DNA from 3 places in the Aeribacillus sp. FSL K6-1305 genome. Region 1 is predicted to be linked to each of the others. Evidence: riboswitches for the same ligand, from Rfam matches in the RefSeq annotation. Region 1 holds a riboswitch; each other region holds the start of a gene.

Region 1 (4,291 bases):
TGAATGTCATATACGCCTAAGCCAATCTCTCTTTTATATTGATACGTTTCAAAAGCATGAACAAGCTCTCCATGGCTGCGGGACGATTCAATCGAGATAACGTCTGCATCAAGCTTATCGATCGCTTCCATCATATCTTCAAACTGGGAATAGCACATATGAGTATGAATTTGTGTTTCCGGTTTGACGGAGCTGGTGGCAAGTTTGAAAGCTTCGACGGCGTTTTCGATGTATTGATTTTGCTTCGATCTTTTTAACGGCAGCCCTTCACGGATAGCAGGTTCATCAACTTGAATCATTCCTATGCCGTTTTTCTCCAGAGCTAATACTTCTTCGCGGATGGCAAGGGCAATCTGGCGAAGAACGTCCGCATAGCTAATGTCATCACGGACAAAAGACCAGTTTAAGATGGTGACAGGTCCAGTCAGCATTCCTTTTACAGGTTTGTCCGTCAATGATTGGGCATAGACGCTTTCTTTGACGGTCATCGGCTGATCAAAGGCAACGTCGCCATAAATGATCGGCGGTCTGACGCAGCGCGAACCGTAAGATTGCACCCAGCCGTTTTTGGTAACAGCAATTCCTTTTAGTTTTTCTCCGAAATATTCCACCATGTCCGTTCGTTCAAATTCCCCGTGGACCAATACATCAAGTTCAAGCTGTTCCTGAATATCAATCCATTTTTTGATTTCATCTTTGATAATAGACTCATATTGCTCGTTTGTGTATTCGCCTTTCCGCCATTTTAAACGGGTTTGGCGGATTTCTTTCGTCTGCGGAAAGCTGCCGATCGTTGTTGTCGGTAGAATTGGCAAGTTCCATCTATTTTTATGCAGCTTGCGCCGAACAGAAAAGTCCACACGGTTCGTCGGGTAGGATTCAATCTTGGCGGCTGCCTCTTGCACGTTTCGGTTTGTCCGAAAATCAGAATTCATAAATTGCGTGTAATAACGGTCATCGTATCGTAAATCGCTTATACTTAATTCACCTTTTGCATATTGTGTCAGCTGATGGACTTCACTTAATTTTTCGTCTGCAAAGGAGAGAGCATTTTTTAAAATTTCCGGCAATTCGTGTTCATTTTTTACGGTAACCGGCACATGGAGCAAGCTGCAGGAAGGTTGAATGATCAATCGATCAACATCAACATGCTGAGCGAGAAAATCAATTTTGCTTGCTTTTTCTTCTAATGATGCCCTCCATATGTTGCGGCCGCTGATTAAACCGGCAGCCAATATTTTGTCTTTTGGAAACCCGAATTTTTGGATGTTTGCACTGTTGGCTCCCCCATCATGTACAAAATCAAGACCGATAGCAGCAACAGGCAATGAAACGATATGTTGATAGTGAGAAAGACTTTCAAAATAAGTTTGCAACAGTATGTTCAAAGATGGATTCGCTTCGTGAAAAGCTTCATACACTTCTTTAAACAACGGAATCAATGACTCATCAATTTCCTGAACGAGAACAGGCTCATCGATTTGCACCCACTTTGCGCCTGCTTGATGCAACTCTGTCAACAATTGAATATAAACTGGGATGAAAGCAGATAAATGCTTATAAAAATCTCGTTTTTCATATTTTTTCGCCAGCATTAAAAAAGTAATCGGCCCTAAAACAACAGGTTTTGTCTCAATATTTAGTTCGTCTTTTGCTTCATTGTAAAGCTTGAGCAGACGGTTTTCCAAAAAAGCAGGCGGCTTATTTTCCAGTTCCGGAACGATATAATGATAATTTGTATCAAACCATTTTGTCATTTCTAAAGCCTCGGCTTCTTCGGATCCCCTTGCCATTGCGAAATATGTTTTGATGGAACGGGGATCCATATGCTGGAACCTCGAAGGAATATATCCAAACATGAAAGCAGTATCGAGAACGTGGTCATAAAACGAAAAATCTCCTACGGGAATCAGCTCAATTCCGCTTTCATGCTGTTTCTTTAAGTTGGAAAGACGGATCTTTTTCAACGTTTCCAGTAAGCTGCTTTCAGAAATGTCTCCATTCCAAAATAATTCCAAAGCTTTTTTCCATTCCCGGCGTTCGCCAATTCGCGGATAGCCAAGATTTGAACTAATGGCTGCCATTACGAAAACCTCCCATTTGATTTTTGCTCAACACAATAAAAAAGCCCTCTTTACGCTAATAAAAGAGGGACTGGATATCCTAGCTCGTGTTGAGGCACCCAAATGGTTTCAACATGAACATGGCTTCTCACTCCTCCCTATGACGCGTAGGTCGTAGTGCATACAACAGGCAGGTCTCCTGACTTAGGTTCAACGCTTTTGATCTCCTTCCCATTTCTCTGGCAGAAACAGTGGCTGATGATCAAAAGCTCCCCATCACAGTGGCGCGACCGTGTTGGAATTTCACCAAACTTCCCTTTTAAGCGCATATTGCGGCTGCAATATGACGCACCTGTTGCTGGTACACATATGAAACTATAATTATCAGAATAGAGGATTTTTTTTTATTTTTCAACACCACATTTGCAATTAAAAAGAAAAATTTTTTAGGAAAGTAGATGGCTTGCGATTTCTTCCGCTTTACATGACAAAAACCCGCCAGAACATAAAGGTTTTCTGCGGGTCTTTACAGCGGTTGGGATTTTTCCGGAAAACAGTTATTTCGAGAGAAGGTTTCTTTTCACGCCTTTCTTTTTAGGATACATTTTAAATAATTGAGATTTACTGGAATAAAAATCTTGGTTTGCCGCTTTGATAAAAGAACCGGCTAAAAGGACAAAAATAAACAACAAAGGGAAACCGCCAATAATGCTAACAGTCTGCAATGTGGACAATCCGCCGAGGTACATTAAAATAAGCGGCAAAACGGAAAGAGCAAAAGCCCAAAATAAACGGTTCCATCGCAAAGGTTCATCGGCAACTTCTTTTTGGACAACAGATGCTAAAATATAAGAGCTTGAATCAAACGTTGTTGCTAAAAAGATCACGGCAAGCACAGTAAATACGGCAATCACAATGTTGCTTAACGGCAATTGTTTCAATATTCCGATAATGGCTGCTGATCCGCCATGTTCATCTAATGTAGCTGTTACATGGTATTGGCCTGTCAGTTCTAAAAATAATCCAAAGTTTCCTAAAATCCCAAAAAAGAGAATGCAGCCGAGCGTTCCATATACTACTGTTCCGAGCGTCATTTCGCGGACAGTGCGTCCTTTTGAAATTTTAGCGACGAACAAGCCGACAAATGGAGCGTACACGAGCCACCAAGCCCAATAAAATACCGTCCATGATTCCGGAAAGCCTGTTCGTTCAAACGGTCCTAAACTGTTAAAAGGTTCAGTCCATAAAGACATCCGCATGTAATGATCAAGCATGATGCCGATGCTGTTGACGGCCGTTTCCGCCAGAAAGACGGTCGGGCCGGCAAGGAAGACAAACACCAACAATAATACGGCAAGCCATAGGTTGATGTCGCTCAAAATTTTAATGCCTTTCCGCAAACCGGAGTAAGCGCTTGCTGCGAAGATCAATGTACAAATAAGCAAAACCACTGTTTGGAGTGTCATCGAAGGTTCGATGCCGGAAAGTTCATGAATTCCTTCTGTAATGAGCGGCGTCCCTAAAGCGAGTGTCGTTCCAGCTCCGCCCAGCAAACCAAACATAAACAAGACATCAATGATTTTGCCTATTGGTCCATCTGCTTTTTTGCCAATGAGAGGCCGGCACGCTTCGCTTACTTTTAACACCGGTTTTTTCTTTACATAATAGAAATAGCTGATTGGCAGGGCAGGGAGGCAATAGATGGCCCATGCCGTCGGTCCCCAATGAAAAATTCCATATGCGGCCGCCCATTCAACGGCTTCTTTTGATCTAGGTTCGATGCCAAATGGAGGTCCCGTATAGTAGTAAGCCCATTCAATCGTTCCCCAATAAAGAACACTTGATCCAATTCCAGCGCAAAAAAGCATAGCTGCCCAAGATAATGTCGGAAACTCAGCCTTTTCTAAAGGATCCCCCAGTTTGATTTTTCCGTATCGGCTAAAAGAAACATAAAGAATAAAAATCAATACTGCTGCATCCATGATTAAATACAATATTCCAAATTTTTGTGTTAAAAAGCTGCTGGCAGCTAATACAATGGCTTCGCCTTGTTCAGGGAATACTGCTAATGGAGCGGCTACAATTAACAGCAAAAGCAGCGCCCCGATAAAGGTCGGCCAATCCATAATGTTTCGATTCTTCATCAAATCCCCCTTTAAAAAAGATTACATTTTATTATATCTTTAAACAAAATTGATAGAAAGTTTAATTTTTCAGATTAATTTGTC
Region 2 (4,291 bases), on a different contig from region 1:
CCCCGCCGCTTAATTCATTGATCGCTTTATTTTTTAAGTGGGAAATATTCGTCTGCTCCATGGTCTTTTGGATGATTTGTTCATCTTCTCCCGTCAACCGCTTGAAGAAACCCGTTTGAAAAGGATAACGGCCGAGCGCCACTGTCTCCCAAACGGTATAATCAAACATTTGCGTTGGGATTTGCGGCAATGAAGCGATGTTTTGCGCCAATTTTTTCGGAGAATAAGCAGAAAGAGGTTTGCCGGCAAGCTCGATCGTGCCGCTTTTAACCGGAAGAATCCCGCTGATCATTTTTAATAGTGTCGTCTTTCCACTCCCGTTTGGCCCCAAAATGCCAAATATTTCCCCTTTTTTTACTGAGAAGGAAAGGTTTTCGATAATCTTTCGCTCTTGATAGCCTCCCGAAATGTTCTTGACTTGCAGCATGTTACCCTCTTCTTTCCATTCTTTGTTTCATTAAAATAAAGGCAAAGCTGGGAGCGCCGATTAAAGCCGTGATCACACCGATCGGAAGTTCTGTCGGCGACACGATCGTTCTTGAAACGAGATCCGCCAAAATTAAAAAAGCGGCGCCAAAAATGGCGGACAGAGGGAGAAGATGGCGATAATCACTTCCCCAAAGCAGCCTGTTTACATGCGGGATGACAAGACCGACAAACCCAATCGTTCCGCTGATGGCAACGGCCGCACCGGCTAAACAAGAGGATGATGCTAAAATAAACAGCTTTCTCCTTTTTACATGGACCCCAAGCTGCTTCGCCTTTTCTTCGCCAAAGGACAGAGCGTTTAATTCTGTTCCGTTTACAAAAATCAAAATGGACCCGATTAAAAAAAACGGCAAAAGCATCAATACGTATCCCCAGCCGCGCATCGCAACGCTTCCTAACAACCAGTTGACAATTTGTCGCAATTCTTCGCCTGTCAGGGCAATCATTAATGAAATGAAAGCACTTAAAAAGGAACTTAAAATAATTCCGGTCAGCACAATCGTTTCAATCCTCATCGTTTTTTCAATGAAATTGGCGAACAAAATCACAGCCAAAATCGTTAAAAAACCCGTAAAAATGCTGACAACCGGCAAAGTGAATGAGCCGAAAAAAGGAATTTGAATGCCGAAAAAAAGAACAAGTACAGCACCTAAAGAAGAACCTGATGAAACACCGAGCGTATAAGGATCTGCCAAAGGGTTTTGCAAAAGCCCTTGATAACAAGCCCCCGCCATTGCAAGCGAGGCTCCGACAAGTCCGGCTAAAACGACACGAGGAAGTCGAATATCAAGCACAATGCTTTTCATGCTTTCATCAATGTCCGGCGCCAAACCGGTATAGAACAGTTGATTGAAAATTATTTGGAAAATATCCTTAAACGTGATGTGAAACGTTCCGATAGAAATTCCTAAAAAGACGGAAAAAATAAGAAAACAAGCGGTCGCCGTATAGGCGACCACATGTTTATTTTTTGTAGACATCCGGATAAATTGCTTTCGCAAGTTCTTCTACTCCTTCAACCAATCTTGGGCCTGGGCGGCTCACCAAGTCGGAATGTACATCGTAAACCCGTTTATTTTTCACCGCTGATACATTTTCCCATCCTTTGCGTGCCAACACCTGGTCAACAGCTTTATCGACGTAATAGCCGTATGTCGTCACAATGACGTCTGGGTTCAGTTTTACAACGGCTTCTTCCGTCATTTGCGGCCAGCCTTCTTGATCGCCCGCTGCATTTTTTGCTCCAATGATCGTTAGCATTTCATCCATAAACGTTCCTTTTCCCGTCGTATAGATTTGTGGTGCGGGATTCACTTCGACAAAAACAGACACTTTTTGATCATCCGGAATCGTTTTTCCTTTTTCTTGAATATCCGCCAGTTTCGTTTTCATCTCAGCCACAATATCTTCGGCTTTGTCACTTGTCCCTGTAATTTTGCCGATTGTTTGGATGGAGTCATACACTTTATCAAATGATTGGGCATCTTCGACTACAAAAACATTTATTCCCGCATCTTTCAGCTGCTTCAGCCCTTCCTGCGAGTTATGGGCGCTGGAAGCATGCGCTAAAACAAGATCCGGTTTTAAAGAAATAATTTTTTCAACATTAAATTCCATCCCGCCAACCTTTTCTTTGTTTTGAACATCTTCCGGATAGTTGTCATTATCACTTACACCGACAATTTGTTCACCCAACCCTAAAGCATAGGCAATTTCAGTATTGCTTGGAATTAGCGAAACAATCCGCTCCGGTTTTTCGCTTACCGTCACCTCATTTCCTAAACCGTCCTTGACCTTCACCGGAAATTGTGAAGCCGTCTCTTCCGTCTTTTGATTGCTTTTGTTTTCAGACGGCTCTGATGTATTTTGTTGGCCGCATCCAGCCGCAATTCCAAATAGAAGTAATAAGGCTAAAAATAGTGCAGATAATTTTTTCATCATTTTCCTCCTCCAATAAAAAACATCTTCTTGAATTCGATAAGAAGATGTCTGAAAACGTACATATGTATTGTTTTCAAACACCTCCCTATCCGCGTAGGGTTTTAGGTGTGCTCAAACAGGCAGGTCTCCTGGCTCATGGTCATCGCTTCCTGGACCTTCCCGTTGAAACAGTGGTTTTCCCAGGTTGCTCCCATTCACAGTGGCGGGACCGCGTTGGATTTTCACCAAACTTCCCTTTTAAGCTGGCAGCTATGTGCCGGCACCTGTTTGCTTTTCGGTATAATGTTATGACGAAATGTATTATACATGATTTGATTGAATTCTGGTAGGAAGAAAATGAAAAAAATCGACAAATTGACCTAAATGTTTTGGATTTCGATACAGTTTTCGCTAAAAATAAAATTTTTTTGAACTTCCTTTCCATTACTTGAATAAAATATTTGTAGACAAGCGAATTGGATGTTTGAAAACGAAGGAGGATATTGCAGTGACAACCGTTCTTTTAGACCCTGGCCACGGAGGAAGCGATCCCGGCGCAACCTATAGAAATTATGAGGAAGAAGATTTTACGTTGACTATTGCCCTCTTGGCAAGACAACATTTACTTGAACATTACCAAGTCAACGTTCTCATGACGCGCACAGACGATCGAACAGTCGGTTTGTCAGAAAGATCATCCATGGCTAACCGAGAGAATGTTGATTTTTTCTGTTCCATTCATATTAATGCCGGCGGAGGAACAGGTTTTGAAAGCTATGTTTATAACGGAGGGGCCTCTCCAAGAACGATCCAATACCGGTCCGTCATCCATGATCAAATTATGAGCGTTATCGGTCCGAAATATAGCGTAAAGGATCGGGGCAAAAAAAGCGCCAATTTTCACGTGTTAAGAGAAACAAAAATGCCTGCGGTTCTTTTGGAAACATTGTTTATTGACCATTCGAATGACATCAAACTTTTAACATCGTCTGACTTTATGAGCGACTATGCAGCAAGCTTAGCCGATGGAATCGGAAAAGCGCTTAATTTGCCCAAAAAGTCGACACGCACCACCCCAACTCCGCAGCCATCGCCAGCTGCAGGTAGCAGGATGTACAAAGTCATTGCCGGTTCCTTTAAAAACCGAGAAAATGCAGAAAAGCTGATAAATGAACTGAAAGGAAAAAATGTTGATAGTTTCCTTTCCGCTGCGATGGTGGACGGAACAAGTTATTTCCGCGTTCAAACAGGGGCATTTAAAAATTTGCAAAATGCAAAAGACCAGTTGGCAAGGCTTGTTCAATTAGGATACAAGGATGCATTTATATTAACTCCTGCAGAACAAGGAACGGCACAATCAGGCCAAAAGACAGATTCATCTCGTTCATCAACACTTCAACCGAAAACCCCTTCTCCCGATTCAAGGGATATCCCTATTTTAGGAGAAACGCTCGTATCGGGAACAATCTTGGATTTATATGTAGGAAAAACAAATCCTAGCGCACCTCAGCTGGGCGATTTGTATGAACAATTAAGCAAATCCTACGGAATTCGCGGCGACATCGCATTTGCACAAGCAATTCATGAAACGAACTATTTCCGTTTTACGGGAGTAGTCAATCGCAATCAAAACAATTTTGCCGGAATCGGAGCTACCGGTCCAAATGTTACAGGAGCAAGCTTTTCCACTCCGAGAGAAGGGGTTCTGGCCCATCTTCAACATTTATATGCATACGCCACAACGAAGCCTCTTCCAGCCGGGTTCCCCCTTGTCGATCCCAGATTTATTTATGTGGAACGAGGTTCTGCCCCGACCTGGAAAGATTTAAATGGGAAGTGGGCCGTTCCCGGCAGCCGTTACGGAGAAATGATTTTATCCATT
Region 3 (4,291 bases), on a different contig from region 1:
CAAAGGGTTATTTGTCATTGGCTTGGTGAAGCAATTAAAGCAGCGATACGTTTACAATGGTGAACGTTTCACACTGAATCAACTTTACAAATTGGCAAAACCTCACATGGGTAAAAAAGACATTCGCGGATCCGTTTATGCTACTTTAGACAATGGAATTCCAGTAAAAATTCTATTTGTACGAAACCGTAATAAACGGAGCGAATGGCTTGCCATTCTCAGCACAGATACAACATTAGAAAATGAAGAGATCATTCGTATTTACGGCATGCGTTGGGACATTGAAGTCTTCTTCAAATGCAATAAATCCCTTTTAAATTTAGAGAAAGAATTCCAGGGACGTTCCTACGACATGTTAATTAGCCATACAACCATTGTTTTTACACGATATATTCTCATTGCTTGGCAAATGCGAAAAGAGGAGGATCCTAAGACGATTGGCAACCTTTTTTACATCCTTTGCGAAGATGTAAAAGACATAGATTTTATTACTGCCCTTCAATCACTTATTGACCTTTTCCAAACTTTGGCGGAAGCCGAGGTTTCTTTGAACATGGACATCTTTAAAAATCAAATGAATAAATGGTTGGCCACTATACCTAATTATATCAAGCAATGCTTAAATATTTCTGTGTGCGAAAGTTGAGTAAATAATTATCATCTACTCTAATTATTTTTGTTTTAAGTTTTTTACCACTATCAGTAACATATGCAACAAAGAATAATTTTTAAATTTATAAAGTTGTCCACAGCGGTTTCCAATCATTGTGAATTTATCCAGATGATCTGTTAATTCCCAGCATGGCTGCAATTAAGCAGCTTACTTAATTTTCTTCGTATGTAAACTCTTGTTTAATAACAACAATATGCTATCCATTCGTTCACCAAGTTTTGCTAGGTTGTGCTTTTAAAAGCAACAAACACGAAACGATTTGGACGCAGCGGACTTATTTATATTTTTATGATTAAAAACAGTAATTTAAACTTTGCTTTATGTATATTTCTCTTCCCAACACAAATAATATTTTCTGTAAAAAAATCAAAGGAGGAACAATCATATGGCTCTCATTCCTTACGATCCTTTTTCTGAGATCAACCAATTTAGACGAAACATGAATCGCGTTTTTTCTGAAAGCTTCCCGCATTTTTTTGAAAACTTTGAGACTATGAATACCCCCCGGCTTGATATTCATGAAACTGCTAATGAAGTAATTGTTACGTGTGATTTGCCCGGCCTTGAAAAAAAGGAAGACGTTGACATTCATCTTGATCGCAACGTTCTTACGATCAGCGGCACAATTCAAAGAAGCAAAGAAGTAAAGGAAGAAGAAATGCATAGACGCGAACGGTTTGTAGGGCGGTTTCACCGCGCTGTTGCATTGCCGGCAAATGTAAAAGAAGAAGAAGTGAGCGCGACATATAAAAATGGCGTTTTGGAAATCCGTATTCCAAAACAAACCGAAAACAACAAAAAGAAAATTGATATTCAGTTTCATTAATTGTTTCGTGAGGTTGCAAAATTTCAATCAGCCTCACTTTTTTATTGCAATTTTCGCCAAGTACGATTATGATGAATATATAACATCAAAAATCTATATATTGTGTAATCAAAAACAATTAAATACTATATATTGAAAACCTAACGACAAAGGTGCTGTTTTCAGCTTAAAAGGGAATCCGGTGAGAATCCGGAACTGTCCCCGCAACTGTGAGTGCTACGAAATGAATAATCCACTGTACGGTTCGTATGGGAAGGATTCAAAGTAGGATGAAGCACGAGTCAGGAGACCTGCCTTTGTCCGAACGTTTCTAATTCTTCGGGGGTTGGGAAGATGAAACGATGGTTTGAATGGAGTAGTTTCGCCTTGTAAACTGCCTCCCTTTTAATCATCGTTTGATCCGCTCAGCTTCCTGAGCGGTTTTTTATTTTGATAAGGAGGATGTTTGATGAATATTACGAAAGCATTAAATCTATACGAGGTTTTTCAAAATCATTTTAACAGGAGCGATTGGGAGCTTTATCTAAGACAGCTTGAAAAAAAGTTTCCATCCCTTTCCTTTCATGAATACAGCGAGAGAGTGTCGACAACCCTACAATACCAGCAGATTGATGATCTTGAAAAATTTACAAACCTGCTGATTATTGAAGCTTTAGCAAACATTTCGGAAAGTGAGCCGGATTGGACTTTTTTAGCTGCACACGTATTTCTTGAAAAAATTTACTATGAAGCGAGCCAAAACAGAAATTACAACCAACCGGGCTACGGCGATTTTTATTTGTTAATCGAAACATTAACCGATCTTGGAATCTACAGCCCTCTTTTGCTAGAGCATTATTCAAAAGAGGAAATTATGGAGCTGGGAAATGCCATTGATCCTGAGAAGGACAAGCTGTTTACATACATCGGATTAAGGACCCTTTACGACCGGTATTTAGCTAAAGATTTTTATAAACGAACATTTGAGCTTCCACAGGAACGTTTTATGATCATCGCTATGACGTTAATGATCAACGAGCATCCGTCCAAACGTTTGCATCTTGTAAAGGAAGCGTATTGGGCATTGAGCCATTTATATATGACGGTTGCAACACCGACATTGGCTAATGCAGGAAAATCAGTCGGTCAGCTTTCAAGCTGCTTTATTGATACGGTAGACGACAGCCTTCAAGGCATTTATGATTCGAACACTGATATTGCCAATGTTTCTAAAAGCGGCGGAGGCATTGGAGTTTATTTAGGGAAAATCAGAAGCCGCGGAAGCGATATCCGGGGGTTCAAAGGAGTTTCATCAGGTGTCATTCCTTGGATGAAGCAATTAAATAATACGGCAGTGAGCGTCGACCAGCTCGGCCAAAGAAAAGGAGCAATTGCCGTTTATTTGGATGTTTGGCATAAAGATATTTTCGCCTTCCTAGATGCAAAATTAAATAACGGAGATGAACGGCTGCGCACCCATGATTTATTTACAGGTGTATGCATTCCTGACCTATTTATGGAGCAAGTTGAAAAGCGCGGGGACTGGTATTTGTTCGATCCCCACGAAGTTCGCAAAGTCATGGGATTCAGTCTGGAAGATTATTATGATGAAGAAAAAGGTAACGGCAGCTTTCGGGAAAAATATTTTGAGTGCGTGAATCATCCTTCCTTATCTAAAGAAAAAGTGCCTGCGATTGAAATAATGAAACGGATTATGATCAGCCAGCTTGAAACGGGAACACCTTTTATGTTTTATCGGGATGAAGTGAATCGAAAAAACGCAAACAAGCATGCCGGCATGATTTATTGCAGCAATTTATGCACAGAGATTGCGCAAAATCAAAGTGCTACTACTGTTGAAGAACAATATGTTGAAGATGGAAAAATTGTCATTGTGAAAAAGCCCGGCGATTTCGTCGTCTGCAACCTTTCTTCCATCAACTTGGCACGGGCTGTCCCAGACAACGTTCTGGAACGTTTAATCCCTATTCAAGTGCGGATGCTGGACAACGTTATCGATTTAAATAACATTCCGGTATTACAGGCAAAGCTTACAAATGAAAAATACCGTGCAATCGGTCTTGGAACGTTTGGCATGCATCATTTATTTGCACTAAAGGAAATTACATGGGAAAGCGACGAGGCAGTCCAATTTGTCGACCAATTATATGAAAAAATTGCGTATTTAACCATTCAGTCGAGTATGGAGCTCGCAAAAGAAAAAGGCGCATACCCTCTCTTTAAAGGCTCGGAGTGGGATACAGGGCGATATTTTGAAATCCGCGGTTATACGTCAAAAAAATGGCAGGAATTAAAGGAAAAAGTGCAGACTTTTGGAATTCGCAACAGCTATTTAATGGCGGTCGCACCGAACGCATCGACCTCCATTATAGCCGGAAGCACAGCAAGCATCGATCCAATTTTCCAAAAAGTTTATTCAGAGGAAAAGAAAGACTACAAAATTCCAGTTACCGTTCCCGACTTAAATGCGAAAACGACTTGGTATTATAAATCCGCTTATTTGATCGACCAAACATGGAGCATTAAACAAAATGCAGTGCGCCAGAAACATATTGACCAGTCCATTTCCTTCAACTTTTACGTCCTAAACACGATTAAAGCGAAAGAATTGCTGGAGCTTCATTTGACAGCTTGGAAATCCGGATTAAAAACAACGTATTATGTCCGTTCGACATCAAGCGACATTTATGAATGTGAATCATGTGCAAGTTAAGGAGGAATTAATATGGAGCAAACATTAACAAAACGAGTTATTATGGATCCTGATGCACCAAACCGTTCAACAGCAATAG

What was found. Region 1 has a riboswitch for cobalamin ahead of metE (5-methyltetrahydropteroyltriglutamate--homocysteine S-methyltransferase). Riboswitches for the same ligand answer to the same signal wherever they lie in the genome.
Region 2: linked by a shared signal. The riboswitch ahead of NST97_RS00665 (ABC transporter substrate-binding protein) and the one ahead of metE (5-methyltetrahydropteroyltriglutamate--homocysteine S-methyltransferase) in region 1 are both predicted to bind cobalamin.
Region 3: linked by a shared signal. The riboswitch ahead of NST97_RS08805 (ribonucleoside-diphosphate reductase subunit alpha) and the one ahead of metE (5-methyltetrahydropteroyltriglutamate--homocysteine S-methyltransferase) in region 1 are both predicted to bind cobalamin.

What each region holds. Positions count from the first base shown of each region.
Region 1 is NZ_JBBOQV010000002.1:530,519-534,809, reverse strand. It holds gene metE (5-methyltetrahydropteroyltriglutamate--homocysteine S-methyltransferase) at 1-2,084, opposite strand, end outside; cobalamin riboswitch at 2,236-2,434, opposite strand; gene NST97_RS12335 (BCCT family transporter) at 2,621-4,207, opposite strand.
Region 2 is NZ_JBBOQV010000001.1:150,927-155,217, reverse strand. It holds gene NST97_RS00675 (adenosylcobinamide amidohydrolase) at 1-427, opposite strand, end outside; gene NST97_RS00670 (FecCD family ABC transporter permease) at 429-1,490, opposite strand; gene NST97_RS00665 (ABC transporter substrate-binding protein) at 1,453-2,427, opposite strand; cobalamin riboswitch at 2,532-2,712, opposite strand; gene NST97_RS00660 (N-acetylmuramoyl-L-alanine amidase) at 2,918-4,291, shown strand, end outside.
Region 3 is NZ_JBBOQV010000001.1:1,825,554-1,829,844, forward strand. It holds gene NST97_RS08795 (IS4 family transposase) at 1-646, shown strand, start outside; gene NST97_RS08800 (Hsp20/alpha crystallin family protein) at 1,059-1,499, shown strand; cobalamin riboswitch at 1,633-1,811, shown strand; gene NST97_RS08805 (ribonucleoside-diphosphate reductase subunit alpha) at 1,948-4,212, shown strand; gene NST97_RS08810 (ribonucleotide-diphosphate reductase subunit beta) at 4,225-4,291, shown strand, end outside.